DNA from 2 places in the Thauera sedimentorum genome. Region 1 is predicted to be linked to the other one. Evidence: predicted binding sites of a transcription regulator. Region 1 holds the regulator's gene; the other holds the start of a gene.
What was found. Region 1 encodes FliA, which starts transcription of late flagellar genes. Its sites were predicted from a motif close to CTAAAGTTNNNNNNNNNNNNGCCGNTA; they were not measured.

Region 1 (7,050 bases):
ACGTGTTCGCCCCGTGCGCGATGGGCGCGATCATCAACGACACCACCATCCCGCAGCTGAAGGCCAGCGTCGTCGCCGGCGCGGCCAACAACCAGCTCGCCGAGTCGCGCCACGGCGCCGAGCTGATGCGCCGCGGCATCCTCTACGCGCCGGACTACGTGATCAACGCCGGCGGCATCATCGACGTGTACTACGAGCGCGTGGGTTACGACGAGGCCACGGTGACCGCGCACGTCGCCGGCATCTACGACAACCTGATGGAGATCTTCGCCCGCGCGCGCAGCGAGGAGCGCCCGACCGGCGAGGTGGCCGACGTGATCGCGGAGGAGCGCTTCCGTCGCTGAACCGCCGCCGCGCATGAAACGACTACGGCGACCCCGCGGGGTCGCCGTAGTCGTATTGGCGCGCCGCGATGCTCGCGGCGCAGGGACAAGGCTCAGATCGCCTTGCGCCGGCGCATGCCGGCCAGCCCCGCAAGTCCGAGCCCCAGCAGGGCCAGGGAACCCGGCTCGGGCACACCTTGCTCCTGGGTGGTGACATTGAGCGTGAAGGACCGGAACAGGATGGGATCGGCACCGACGGTGTCGCCGATACGCAGCGTCCACAACCCGAACACATCGGTACCGTCAAAGGCCGACAGGCTGCCCACCGGACGGAAGCTGCCGGACTGGATGGTGCCGGGCAGCGCACTGGCCGCCTCGTCGTCGAAGGTGTTGGTCACGTCGATGCTGCTGCCCGGGCCGCTGAAATAGCTCGACGGGAACAGGCTGACGGCGATACCGGTAGGACCGGTCAGCATCATGTAGGCCTCCCCAGGGAAGGGAAAGCTGCCGCCGTTGCAGAAGTAGTTGGCGGTGAAGCCCTGACCGCACTTGCTCCACGACACCGTGATGTTCAGGTCGGTGATCAGCCCGCCCGACACGATGTTGACGCTGCGATCGATGAACGAGTCATCGGCTGAGCCGCCGACCGAATTGGTCGCCGACACCAGCGCCGCGTGTGCGGCAGGCGCCGCGAAACCGATGCCGAGGGCGATGAGGGAAGAAGCCAGGTGGCGCCCGGCGGTGTGCAGGAAGGTCCGCATGATTGCTCCAGCGAGTCGGGAATTGTCCGCGGGCCGCATCGGACGCGACACCGCACTCCGCGATGTACAGCAATATCCGTTCCAGGACACCGTAATGGAAGAGCATTCCCCGCTGGATCAGAGGCTTAGCTTGGAATTACCGCAATGCAGGTATGCATGGATACCTGCATCTGAGTAAAAGTGTAAAGAAAATCGACGCTTCGACACGCTCGGAATCTCGTGCTGGCGCAAGGCTGCCGAGCAGTCTTCCTCCGCGTCTCAGCGCCAGAACTGCCACCAGCGCCGCTGCTTCATCGCCTGCTGCATCGCCGGCATCCAGTCGGCGCGGGTGCCGTGCTCCTGGTACCACTTGCCGAAGCGCTTGTCGGATTCGCAGATGTGGCGCACCAGCCACACGCGCAGGAAGTGCAGCAGTTCGAAGGTGATCGAGGCCTCGCCAGAGTCGAGCTTCTGCTGCAGCGCACGTACCTGGTCGATGAGCGCCTCATGGTAGATGCGGTGCTCGGCGTAGTCCGGGTAGGCCGAGTCGCGCATCATGCGTTCCTCGACCGCGAAGTGGGTACGGGTGTAGTCCACCAGCTCGTCCAGCGTGCTGCGCACCGCCGCCGAGCCGCGCCGCTCACGCACCGCCGTGTGCAACTGGTTGAGCAGGCCGACGAGTTCGAAGTGCTGGTCGTCGATGTCGCCGACACCCACGCTGAACTCGTCACTCCACTGGAAAAGCTCCGCCATCATCGCGCTCCGCCTTGTCTCGAATGTTGCAATGATGTGACGGATGCGGCGGCGCAATATTGACCCAAATCAAGGTTCCAAAATGGTGTCGCCAGGCGGCGTTTCGGGCAACACCGAGCGGATCGGATCGTCCGGGCGGATGCGCCCCGGCGCCGTGCCCGGCGGCGGTTCGGCGATCATCGACTCGATCAGGATGGTCACCCGCCGGTTGCGCGCGCGGCCGTCTTCCGTGCTGTTGGGCGCCACCGGACGCTGGTCGGCGTAGCCGGCCGCGGTGAGCCGTTCGGGATTGACGCCGGACTCGACGAACAGCCGCACCACCGACGAGGCCCGCACCGCCGACAGCTCCCAGTTGGACGGGAAGCGGAAGGTGTTGATCGGCACGTTGTCGGTATGACCCTCGATGGTGATCGAGAAGGTGGCCGCCGCGAGCACGCCGGCCACGGCCTGCAGCGCGGACACCGCCTCGCTGCCCAGGGTGGCCTCGCCGGGCGGGAACAGCGCGCTGGCGTTGATTTCCACGGTGATGCCGTGGGCGCCTTCGGTCACCGTCACCTGGCCGTCGCGGGTCAGCGGTCCGAGCACGCGACGGATCTCGTCGGCCATGTTGTTCATCCGCTTGGCGATGTCGCGGCGGCGCTGCTCTTCCTGGACCTGCTCGGGTGTCTTGCGGGCGATCGGCGGCACCACCGAACCGGAGATCACCGCGGGCTCGGTGACCTGCTGGGCGCCTTCGAGGATGGCCCCGCTGCGGAAGGCCTGCATCAGGGAATCGGACAGTACGCGGTACTTGCCCTCGTTGATCGAGCTGAGCGAGTACATCACCACGAAGAAGGCGAACAGCAGGGTGATGAAGTCCGCGTACGAGACGAGCCAGCGCTCGTGGTTCTCGTGTTCTTCCTCAGCCTTGCGTCGCCGCCCCATGGGAACCGCCCCTCCTCGTCCGGCCGCGGCCTCAGACGATGTAGCCCTGCATGCGCCCTTCGATGATGCGCGGGTTGTCGCCGTTGGCGATCCCCACCAGGCCGTCGACCAGCATCTCGCGCTGCGAGACCATGCTGGCGATATGCGCCTGGAGCTTCTTGGCGATCGGCAGGAAGATCAGGTTGGCCGAGCCCACGCCGTAGATGGTGGCGACGAAGGCGACCGCGATGCCCGAGCCGAGCTTGGACGGATCGGACAGGTTCTCCATGACGTGGATCAGCCCCATCACCGCGCCCAGGATGCCGATGGTGGGCGCATAGCCGCCGGCGGCCTCCCAGATCTTGGAACCGAGCTTCATCTGCGCCTCCCAGGCGGAGATCTCCACGTCCATGACCTCACGCAGGCGATCGGGCTCGACCCCGTCGACCAGCAGCTGCAGGCCCTTCTGCATGAAGGGCTCGGGCAGGCGGGGAATCTGGTTCTCCAGCGCCAGCAGACCTTCCTTGCGTGCGGTGTGGCTCCAGCTCACCACCATGGTGATCAGCTCGGCCGGTGCCAGCACCGGCGGCACGAACACCCACTTGCTCATGCGCATGCCGTCGACGAACACCCGCAGGGGGCTCTGCAGCATCACCGCGCCCAGCGTGCCGCCGAGCACGATGAGCGCCGCGGTGGGCTGGACCAGGGAGGCAATGTGGCCGCCTTCGAGCATCTGGCCGACCAGGATGGCCGCCAGGCCCAGGGTAAGGCCGACCAGGCTGATGCTGTCCATGAACGATGTCTCCGCCGCCCGCGGGGCTCAGGCCCCGGCAGCCGGCTTCTTGGGCGGACGACCGCGGCGCGCCGCCGGCGCCGCGCCACGCTGCCCCAGCACGCGCGAGCGCAGGCGGGCTATCGCCTGGCTGTGCAGCTGGCAGACGCGCGACTCGGTAACGCCGAGCACCTCGCCGATCTCCCGCAGGTTGAGTTCCTCGTCATAGTACAGGGCCATCACGAGTTTTTCGCGCTCGGGCAGGTCGTCGATGGCCAGGACCAGGTTGCCGCGCATGTCGGCATCTTCCAGCAGGTCGGCGGGATTGGTCTCATGCACGCCGAGGTGGCGCTCGAAGTAGTCCTCGCCGTCACCGTCGGTGAAATCCTCGAAATGCACCAGCTGATAGCCGCGCGCGTCCTGCAGCAGGCGCTGGTACTCGGCCAGCGGCAGGTCGAGCGCGCTGGCCAGTTCGGCCTCGGTGGGCTGGCGGCCGTTCTGCTGTTCCAGCGTATGCACGGCGGTTTCGATGCGCCGCATGTCGCGCCGCAGGCTGCGCGGCAGCCAGTCGTTCTCGCGCAGGCCGTCGAGCATGGCGCCGCGTACCCGCTGCACCGCATAGGTCTCGAACTGGGCGCCGAGGCCGTCCTCGTAGCGGTTGATGGCGTCGAGCAGGCCCATCATGCCGTTCTGGATCAGGTCGTCGACGTCCACGCTGGCCGGCAGCTTCGCCATCAGGTGATAGGCGATGCGCTTGACCAGCGGGGCGTAGGCCTCCACCAGGTGGTCCTTGTCGAGATTCCCTTCGGCGTCGTACATCCAGGTGACCTGAATCTTCTTCCTGCGGCTGGTCTTGGGCGGCGGGCCTTCGTTCTGGCCCGCGGTTCGCCATTTTCCCGCAGCAGGGCCGCGATGACCAGATGCATACGTGAGTGCGAGCATGATCGTCACCTCCGCATCGGGGCGCGCGGCACGCTGGCCGCCCCCAGGGCCGACAGGCGGCGAAGGAAGGCGTGCTCGGCCTCGCGCGGGCTGGACTCGGCCACCGGATGGGCAAGCCCGCCGGCAAGATCGTCGCGTTCGACCTCGCCCAGCCAGGCCAGCGCGGCGCCGACATGGCGGCGCACCAGCGCGTCGAGACTGTCGAAGAAGGCGGCCGCTTCGGCGCGGCTCTTGGCGCGCGCGACCGCCACATGCAGGGAGCCCGCTCCGGCGGCGGCGAGTTGCTTGATCACCCGGTAGGCTTCGGTGGCGCCGGTGGCGCTGGCCTCGGCCACCACCAGGCGGCGCGGCGCCGCATAGACGAAGGGCGAAGGGTCGTCTGCGCCCTGCGCCGCCGCGTGGATCAGCACGAAGCCGGTGTGGCGCTGGATCTGGCGGATCGCCCCGAGCAGCGCCTCGCGGCGCTCGGCGTCGAGCAGCGGCAGCGCGAGCGCCGCGGCCGAGGTGGCGATGCGCCCGAGCAGGCCGGGGACGGGTTGCAGCAGTTCGGCCGGCGTGCAGCGCCCGTCGAGCACGCTCAGCAGGTCCGGACCCTGCGGCAGGTCGAGCCGCGCGGCGAGGCTGGCCTCGCCCGGGGCCTCGTCGAGCAGGATCACCCGCTCGCTGCGCCCGGCGATGCAGTGGGCGGCACGCAGTGCGTTGTGCGCGCCATGACGTCCGGTGGCGTACATCGCCACCACGGTGGGCGGCGCACGCCGGAACAGACGGCGCAGCCCGGCGGCCTGGTCTTCCCGTGCGTCGATCATGATCAGGCTCCCGCGCCGCCGGCGGCGAGCATCAGGCCGGCTTCGTCGCCCTGCAGCTTCCACGGCGAGCCTTCGGCCTGCTCGCGCATCGCGCGGTGCAGCAGGTAGGCGCGGTTGGGCAGGTGCAGGTCTTCCGGCACGCGCTGGCCGTTGGCCACGTAGAACAGTTCGAGTTCGCGGCGCACCGCCACGTCGATGGCCGGGGCCAGGGAAGCGGCTTCGTCCACCTTGGTGAGGATGCAGCCGGCCAGGTCCGGGCCCTTGTAGGCGCGCACCACGTCGTCCAGAGTGTCGCCACGGCAGGTGGCGTTGAGCAGCAGCAGGCGGCGCACGTTGCCGGCGCCCAGCAGCATCGCGGCCTGCTCGGCCACCATGCGGTCGCGCTGGCTGACGCCGACGGTGTCGATCAGCACCATGTGCTTGTTGCGCAGCTCGGCCAGGGTCTGGCGCAGGTCGGCGGCGTCGCGCACCGAGAACACCGGCACGCCGAGGATGCGGCCGTAGATGCGCAGCTGTTCCTGCGCGCCGATGCGGTAGCCGTCGGTGGTGATCAGCGCCAGCTTGTCGGCACCGTGGCGCACCACGCAGCGCGCGGCGAGCTTGGCGGTGGTGGTGGTCTTGCCCACCCCGGTGGGGCCGACCAGGGCATACACGCCGCCGCGGTCGATCAGGTCGGCGTCGGAGGACAGCGCACGCAGTTCGCGGTTGAGCGCGGCCTTGACCGCATCGCGGCCCTGCGCGGGCTCGGCGTCCTCGGCGACCGCCTCCACCAGGCGGCGAGCCAGCGCGGCGGAGAAGCCGGCTTCCAGCAGCTCGCCGACCAGGTCGGCGCGCACCGGCGCGTGGCGGCGGGTCTCGCCCCAGGCGAAGCCGGCGAGCTGGCGTTCGATCATGCCGCGGATGCCGGACAGTTCGGCCATCAGCTTGGTATTGGCTTCCTGCAGTTCACGCACCCGGGCGTCCTGCTCGCGGCTGTCGCGCTCGACAGCCTCGCGGCGCGGCGCGGGCGCATCCTCGCGCAGCGCGGGCTTGCGTGCGACGGCCGGCGCGGTGGCAGCCTGGGCGGCGGCGATTGCCTCGGCCCAGGGATCGGCAGCCTCGGCGGCCAGGGCTGCGGTCGAGGGCGCACGGCTGCGCGGCGGGTAGTCGGCGTGGTCGACCCGGGGCGGCGCGAAGGGGCGCATCGCCGGCGCGGCCGCACGGGCCGGCGCGGGACGCTGGGCCGCCGCGGGCCGGGCGCGCAGGCTGACACGGTAGTCGTCTTCGTCTTCCGCCGGGGGCTGCGCCGCTGCGCTCGCGACCGCCTGCGCGACGGGGCGCTGGCTGCGGGTGGCGGACGGCAAGGCACCAACCGCATCGCCCGGCAAGGCAAGAATCTCGACCCCGCCCTCGACCGCCCGGTTGGACAGGACGATGGCGTCGGCCCCGAGTTCTTCCTTGAGCGCGCGCAGGGCTTCGCGGGCGGTCTGGGCAAAATAGCGTTTGACGTTCATGGTGTTTCTCCGACTACCGCGCTCTCAGCGCAGGATGGTTCCGATTATGGCCGCCTACCCCGTTGCGGATAGGAAGGAATAAACCGGGTTTCCCCCGCCTATTCGTCCGCTGCAAGGCGTCGCCGAGCGCCCCGGACATGGCAACACCGCAGCCGTCGGGCGGGCTCCCCTGTGCGAGAATCCCGCCATGAACGCACCGTCGACGCCGCATCGCACCTCTTTCCACACTGCGCATCTGCAGCGGCGTATCGGCCTCTTCGCCATGGGCGGCATCCTGGCCACCGGCCTGCTGACCGGCCTGGCCACCGCCCTTCCCCT
Region 2 (7,050 bases), on a different contig from region 1:
GATGACGATCTCGCTGTCCGGTGGAATGGTGATCGGTCCGCCATCGCCGATCACCGGCAGGCCGCTGCGGGTCTGCAGCACGCCGTTGGGGCTGACCTCGAAGCTGCCGTCGCGGGTGTAGGCCTCGGTCCCGTCTGGCGTCTGCACCGCGAACCAGCCCTTGCCCTCGATGGCGGCGTCGTACTGGCGCCCGGTGAAGGCGATCGGTCCGGTGGCAAAATCGGAGGCGACACTGGCATCGACCACGAAGGCGCGACTGCGCAGCGCGTCGGTCTGCACTTCCACCGAGCGCAGCTTGTGCAACTCCGCGCGGAAGCCGGTGGAGTTGATGTTGGCCAGGTTGTTCGACACCGCAGCCTGCTGGCCAAGCGTGTGCTTGGCGCCGGTCATCGCGGTATAGATCAGGCGGTCCATGATGTGCTCCTGCGCGCCGGCGGGGTCTCCCCCGCCGTCGTCCTAGTTCATTACCTGAGGTTCACCAGCGTCTGCAGGATCTGGTCCTGGGTGCGGATCGACTGGGCGTTGGCCTGGTAGTTGCGCTGCTGGATGATGAGCTGCACCAGTTCCTGGGTCAGATCGACGTTGGAATCCTCGACCTGGCCGGCGGAGATGACCCCGTTCAGGCCCTCGCCCGCGGGTCCGAGCACCGGCTCGCCGGATTCCGGCGAATCGCGCCACAGGTTGTTGCCCAGCGAGGTCAGACCGTTCGGGTTGCGCACCGTGGCCAGGCCGACGATGCCGATATCCTTGGTCTGTCCGTTGGTGTAGCGCCCCTGGATCACGCCGTTCTGGCTGATCGACAGGCCGGCGATCTCACCGTCGGCATAGCCGTCCTGCGACAGCTCCTTCACCACCGAACCGCTGCTGCCCGACTGGGTGGCGCGGGCGAAGCTGATGCCGGACACAACGAAGGGGTTGGTCGAACCGTTGCCCAGGTCGCCGAAATCCGCCGACAGCAGATTGGTCGCCACCGGGGCGCCGCCGGAATCCAGGGTCTGGTTCAGCGTGCCGTCCTCGTTGAACTCCAGCGTGCCGAGCGGCGGGTTGGTCGGTGCCGCGCCGTCGAGACTGGTATAGACATCCCAGGTATTCACCGCGCTCTTGACGAAGTAGAACGACAGGGCATGGTCGATACCCAGGCTGTCGTACACCCGCACCGAGGTGGTGTAGCTGTAGCTGTCGGTATCGTTGATGTCGGGCGGGCTGGTGGCGATCACGTCCGCCTTGGCATTGAGGTTCAGGCCCACCGAGACGTTGTCGGTGGCACGGGCCCGGATGCCGGTGGGCGGAATGAACAGCGTGGTGTAGTTGGCGTTGCTCGGGTTGAGCGGCGCGCTCACGTCGCCACTGACCGGATCGGTTTCCTGGTAACCCATCAGGCGCTCGCCGGTGGCGTTGACCACGTAGCCTTCGTTGTCGATGTTGAACTGGCCGTTGCGGGTCAGCGCGGTCGTGCCGTCGCGCAGTTGCACGCGGAAGAAACCGTTGCCGTTGATCGCCATGTCCAGCGGATTGTTGGTGGTGGTCAGGTTGCCTTGGGTGAAGGCCTGGCGCACCGCATTGACGGTGCTGCCGATACCGATCTGGATGGTGCCGACCGCGCCGGTCAGCGAGGAGGCGAACACGTCGGCGAACTGCGCGGTCGCCCCCTTGAAGCCCACGGTGCTGGCGTTGGCGATGTTGTTGCTGACCACGTCGATGGCCTTGGACGAAGAGGCCAGGCCGCTCAAACCTTGTTGGAATGCCATGATCTTTGCTCCGGATCAGAGAATCTGCTTGATGTCGTCGAACTGGAAGATGCCGAGCGAGCCGACCTGCAGGTCGGTGCTCTTGGGTCCGCGAATGACGCCGGTGACCTGGCCGAACTCCAGCGTCTTGGCGCTCACCTTCTCGTCTCCCAGGGTCGCTTCCACGGCTACCGTGTAGCGGCCGGTGGCGGCCTGCTGGCCGTCGATGGCCACACCGTCCCAGACGAAGTTGTGGCTGCCGGCCTCCACGTCCTCCAACTCCATCTGGCCGACCTCCAGCCCGTTGGCGTCGCGGATGGTCAGCACCACCTTGTCGGCCGGCGTATCGAGCACGAAACCGCCCACGGCACCCGCCTCGGTGAGGATCAGGCCCTTGCCCTCGACCAGCACGCCGCGCCCCACCAGGGCCGCCGCCTGCATGGCCTCGGAGGACTCCTGCGAGGACACGAACTGCTGGAACATCTGGTTGAGCCGCTCGATGCCATCCACCGTGCTCATCTGCGCCAGCTGCGAGGTGACCTCGGCGTTCTCCATCGGATTCATCGGATCCTGGTTGCGCAGCTGGGTGGTCAGCAGGGTGAGGAAGCGCCCCTGCATGTCCTCGGTTTCCTTGGTCTCTGCCGACTCGTTGCGCGCCAGGCTGGACAGGACGTTCTTGGTTTCGCTTACCACGCTCATTTCAATCTCCGGACGGCATTGCCGATTGGGTCAAGGCCATCACAGCAAGAACCGTGCTCACTGCGCGCCAATCTGCAGCGTGCGCTGCAGCAGGGTCCGCGCGGTGCTCATCACTTCCGCATTGTTCTGGTAGGAGCGGGAGGCGGAGATCATGTTCACCATCTCCTCCACCACGTTCACATTGGGCATCTCCACGTAGCCCTCGGCGTTGGCGGCCGGGTTGTTCGGCTCGTACACCATGCGCATCGGCGCGGCGCTGTCGACCACCTGGGTGACCTGCACGCCGACTGCGTCCTTGCCGGCCCCCTGCACCGGGCGGGCGGCGAACACCACCTGCTTGGCACGATAGGGCTGGCCGTCCTCGCCGACCACGCTGTCGGCGTTGGCCAGGTTGGAGGCGGTGGTGTTCAGGCGCACCGACTGCGCGTTGAGCGCCGAACCCGCGATATTGAAGACATTGAGCATGCTCATGATCCGGCTCCCCTTGTCCTTACTGGCCCGAGATCGCGCGCTGCATTCCGCTCAGCAGGCCATTGATGAAGGTGACGCTGGCTTCGTAGTGGATGGAGTTCTCGGCAAAGGCCGCACGCTCGACATCCATGTTCACCGTGTTGCCATCGACCGAGGACTGGATCTCCTGGCGGTACTGGGCGAAGCGCTCCAGCGGATTCGACTGCGCCACACCCATGTGGCCGCCGGCGGTGGTCGCCAGCGCGAGCGGGCCGACGCGGCTACCTAGCACGCCCTGCAGCGTGCTGCGGAAATCGATGTCGCGCGCTTTGTAGTTGGGGGTGTCGGCATTGGCGATGTTCGACGCCAGCAACTGTTGGCGGTAGGCCTGGGTATTGAGCGCCGCCTGGTGCACTCGCAGGCTGTTGTCGAGCAGGTTTCTCATGGCATCACCTCATGTATTCGTACCGGCTGCCGTAAACGGTGCAAAGGCATCGGCATCGACTCCATTGCACCTTCCATGCCAGCGATATTAGTGGCGTGCAGGCAAGCACCTTGGGTGGATAAGACCGGTAAATACCGGCCAATTTGTCCGCTTGTCCGCTGCTGCCGGCAATCTCGTCCGTCCAGGGCGGCAAGCCTTGCCGCCCCCGGTGGACTTGCCGCTGCGCCGATGGGCGTGGTGCAATCGGCGCATGAAAGGAATGTCTACAGTCACCCGTATCGCAAGCGGCCTGCTGGCCATCTTCACGCTCGTCCTGCCGGCTGCCGCCCAGCAGGCGCCCGAGCCGGTGCACGAAGCAGCGCGAGCCTTTCTCGCGGCCGAAGCGGCCGGGCTGCCGGGCGAAGTCAGCGTGACCGTGGGGCGGATGGACCCGCTCAACCAGCTGCCGGCCTGTGCGGAGCTGGTGCCCTTCTTCCCGGCCGGCGCGCGTGCCTGGGGACAGACCAACGTGGGCGTGCGCTGTGAGTCGCCGGTCGAATGGACCATCTACCTGCCGGCCCGGGTCGAGGTGCTGACCGACTACGTGGTGGTGGCCCGTCCGCTGCGCCCCGGACAGATCGTCGGCCTGGCCGACCTGAAGCGCGAGCGGGGCGACCTGGCCGCACTGCCCGAGGCCACGATCACCGATCCGGCCCAGGCGGTCGGCCATCATGTGCGGATCGCGGTGGGCGCCGGTGCTCCGCTGCGCACCACCCACCTGCGCCTGCCGCCGGCGGTGCGCCAGGGGCAAAACGTCAAGGTGGTGAGCCGCGGCCCGGGTTTCAACGTGAGCAGCGAAGGGCGCGCGCTGAACGGCGCAACCGAGGGCGAGACGGTGCGCGTGCGCATGCCGAGCGGCCAGGTGATCTCGGGGATCGCGCGCAACGGAGGGGTCGTCGAGGTCGGTCTCTGATGCGACGCTCGCCACGCGAAAAAAATATCTGTAAAAATCGCTAAAGTTTTCCTTCGTCGCGCCGAAATACGTTACAGACAACACCCATCGGGAGTCATGCCGTGAAGATCGATAGCGCCGTCAAGTCGCTCGGCGGCCCGCAGGCCGGCGAGACGAAACCCCGCCAGCAGGCGGGAACCGGGCCGGCCCCAGCCGCCGGCGGAGACAAAGTGCAACTGTCCTCGCTGTCCTCGAGCCTGCAGAAGGCCGAGACTGCCATCGCCAATGCGCCGGTCGTCGACCGCGCCCGGGTCGACGAGATCCGCCAGGCGATCAGCGAGGGACGCTTCAAGATCGACGCCGGCCGCATCGCCGACGGCCTGATCGACAGCGTCCGCCAGATGCTGAACGAGAACCCCGGACACTCGTGAACCAGACCGAACGCCTGCAGTTTGCCCAGCTGATCGGCATGGAGGTCACGCAACTGCGTACCTTCATCACCCTGCTCGGCCGCGAGGAGAGCCTGCTGGTCGCGGGCGACACCGATGCGCTGCTGGCGCTCACCAACGAGAAGACCGAGCTCTACCACACCCTGCAGCGCCTGCACGACGCCCGCGCCATGCTGCTCGGCCGGCTCGGCCTGGCCAACTCCGGCGAGGCGATCCGCAGCCTGTGCGCCGACATGCCCGACACCCTCGCCCAGTGGGACGAAGTGCTGCGCCTCGCAGCCGAAGCGCGCGAGCGCAACAGCCTGAACGGCAAGCTGGTCATCGAGCGCATGCAGCACAACCAGGGGGCACTGTCCATCCTGCTGGCCGCGGCCGACCGGCCGCAGCTCTACGACGCCGACGGCCACGCCCGCACCACCGGCGGCGGACGCATCCTGGGCAGCGCCTGATCCCCCTTGCGTCGCAGCCCCGCTAGGAGCGGCCTTGGCCGCGATGAGGCCCGCGGGACGACGGACGCCGCAATCGCGGCCAAGGCCGCTCCTATGGAACGATGGGGACGATACCGGCATTCGTGCGGTCGCCCTGAGCTTTCCGCTCTCCCCTTTCCCTTCCCCCCGCTCCCGCCTTATCCTTGCGCCCGTCCTACACCGACGGGTCCGCGATGACTGGCAAGCAGCAGCAATACGACGAATCCTCCTTCCGCGTGCTGAAGGGGCTGGAACCGGTGCGCGAGCGCCCCGGCATGTATACCCGCACCGACAGCCCGGCGCACATCATCCAGGAAGTCATCGACAACGCCGCCGACGAGGCGCTGGCCGGCTTTGCGAAGAAGATCCACGTCACCCTGCACCTGGACGGCTCGGTCTCGGTGGCCGACGACGGCCGCGGCATCCCGGTCGGCCTGCACCCGGAGGAAGGCGTGCCGGTGGTGGTGCTGGCCTACACCCGGCTACACGCCGGCGGCAAGTTCAACAAGCGCGAGGGCAACAGCGCCTACGCCTTCTCCGGCGGCCTGCACGGCGTGGGCGTGGCGGTGACCAACGCGCTGTCGACCCGCATCGAGCTCGAGGTCAAGCGCGAAGGCAAGCAGTACCGCATCGATTTCGCCGACGGCGGCGAGCGCATCGGCGCCCTGCAGACGGTCGGCGACTGCGGCCGCCAGAGCGGCACCCGGGTGCAGGTGTGGCCGGACCCGAAGTACTTCGACAGCCCCAAGATCCCGCTCGGCGAGATCGAGCGTTTGCTGCGCTCGAAAGCCGTGCTGCTGCCCGGCGTCGCCGTGCAACTCGACATCGAGCAGCCCGCCGGCCCCGTGCTCACCAAGCGCTGGAGCTACCCGGAAGGCCTGGCCGGCTACATGAAGGAGCTGGCCGGCGACCTGGAGCCGGTGGCCCCGGTCTACACCGCCGAAGGCTATGCCGGCGCGGACGACGCCAACTTCGCCAAGGGCGAAGGCGCGGCCTGGGCGGTGGCCTGGTTCGAGACCGCAGTGCCGAGCGAATCCTATGTGAACCTGATCCCCACGGTGGCCGGCGGCACCCACGAATCCGGCCTGCGCGCCGGGGTGTTCGAGGCGGTCAAGTCCTTCATCGAGCACCATGCGCTCTTGCCGCGCGGCATCAAGCTGCAGCAGGAAGACGTGTGCGGGCGGATGAGCTTCGTGCTCTCCGCACGCCTGCTCGACCCGCAGTTCCAGGGCCAGGTGAAGGAAAAGCTCAATTCGCGCGAGGCGGTGAAGCTGGTCTCCGGGCAGATCCGCGACCCCTTCGAGATCTGGCTCAACAACCACGTGGAAGCCGGCAAGGCGATCGCGGAACTCTCCATCCGCCAAGCCCAGGCGCGGCAGAAGAGCGCGCAGAAGGTCGAGCGCAAGAAGAGCTCCGGCGTCGCGGTGCTGCCGGGCAAGCTGTCCGACTGCGAATCCGAGGACATTGAGCGCAACGAGCTCTTCCTGGTCGAGGGCGACTCCGCCGGCGGCTCGGCCAAGATGGCGCGCAACAAGGAAACCCAGGCCATCCTGCCGCTACGCGGCAAGGTGCAGAACGCCTGGGAGATCGACCCCGACCGCCTGCTGGCCAACGCCGAGATCCATGACATCGCGGTGGCCCTGGGGGTGGACGCGCACCGCGCCGACAGCGAGCCGGACCTCTCCGGCCTGCGCTACGGCAAGATCATCATCATGTCGGACGCCGACGTGGACGGCGCCCACATCCAGACCCTGCTGCTGACGCTGTTCTTCCGCCACTTCCCCAAGCTCATCGAGCGCGGCCACATCTACGTCGCCCAGCCGCCGCTCTACCGCATCGACGTGCCCGCCCAGGGCAAGAAGCGCCCGGCGCGCCGCCTGTA

Region 2: the regulator FliA is predicted to act here: its motif matches at 4,314-4,340, upstream of flgM (flagellar biosynthesis anti-sigma factor FlgM).

The regions. Positions count from the first base shown of each region.
Region 1 is NZ_JACTAH010000003.1:77,350-84,399, forward strand. Features, by position in the region: gene IAI53_RS17665 (Glu/Leu/Phe/Val dehydrogenase dimerization domain-containing protein) at 1-344, shown strand, start outside; gene IAI53_RS18685 (PEP-CTERM sorting domain-containing protein) at 437-1,084, opposite strand; gene IAI53_RS17675 (bacteriohemerythrin) at 1,343-1,819, opposite strand; gene motD (flagellar motor protein MotD) at 1,886-2,740, opposite strand; gene IAI53_RS17685 (flagellar motor protein) at 2,772-3,512, opposite strand; gene IAI53_RS17690 (RNA polymerase sigma factor FliA) at 3,540-4,310, opposite strand; gene IAI53_RS17695 (MinD/ParA family ATP-binding protein) at 4,439-5,239, opposite strand; gene flhF (flagellar biosynthesis GTPase FlhF) at 5,242-6,732, opposite strand; gene IAI53_RS17705 (bifunctional diguanylate cyclase/phosphodiesterase) at 6,920-7,050, shown strand, end outside.
Region 2 is NZ_JACTAH010000001.1:507,599-514,648, reverse strand. Features, by position in the region: gene flgF (flagellar basal-body rod protein FlgF) at 1-414, opposite strand, end outside; gene flgE (flagellar hook protein FlgE) at 465-1,748, opposite strand; gene IAI53_RS02320 (flagellar hook assembly protein FlgD) at 1,764-2,426, opposite strand; gene flgC (flagellar basal body rod protein FlgC) at 2,484-2,897, opposite strand; gene flgB (flagellar basal body rod protein FlgB) at 2,917-3,321, opposite strand; gene flgA (flagellar basal body P-ring formation chaperone FlgA) at 3,581-4,273, shown strand; gene flgM (flagellar biosynthesis anti-sigma factor FlgM) at 4,375-4,683, shown strand; gene IAI53_RS02295 (flagella synthesis protein FlgN) at 4,680-5,150, shown strand; gene IAI53_RS02290 (DNA topoisomerase IV subunit B) at 5,363-7,050, shown strand, end outside.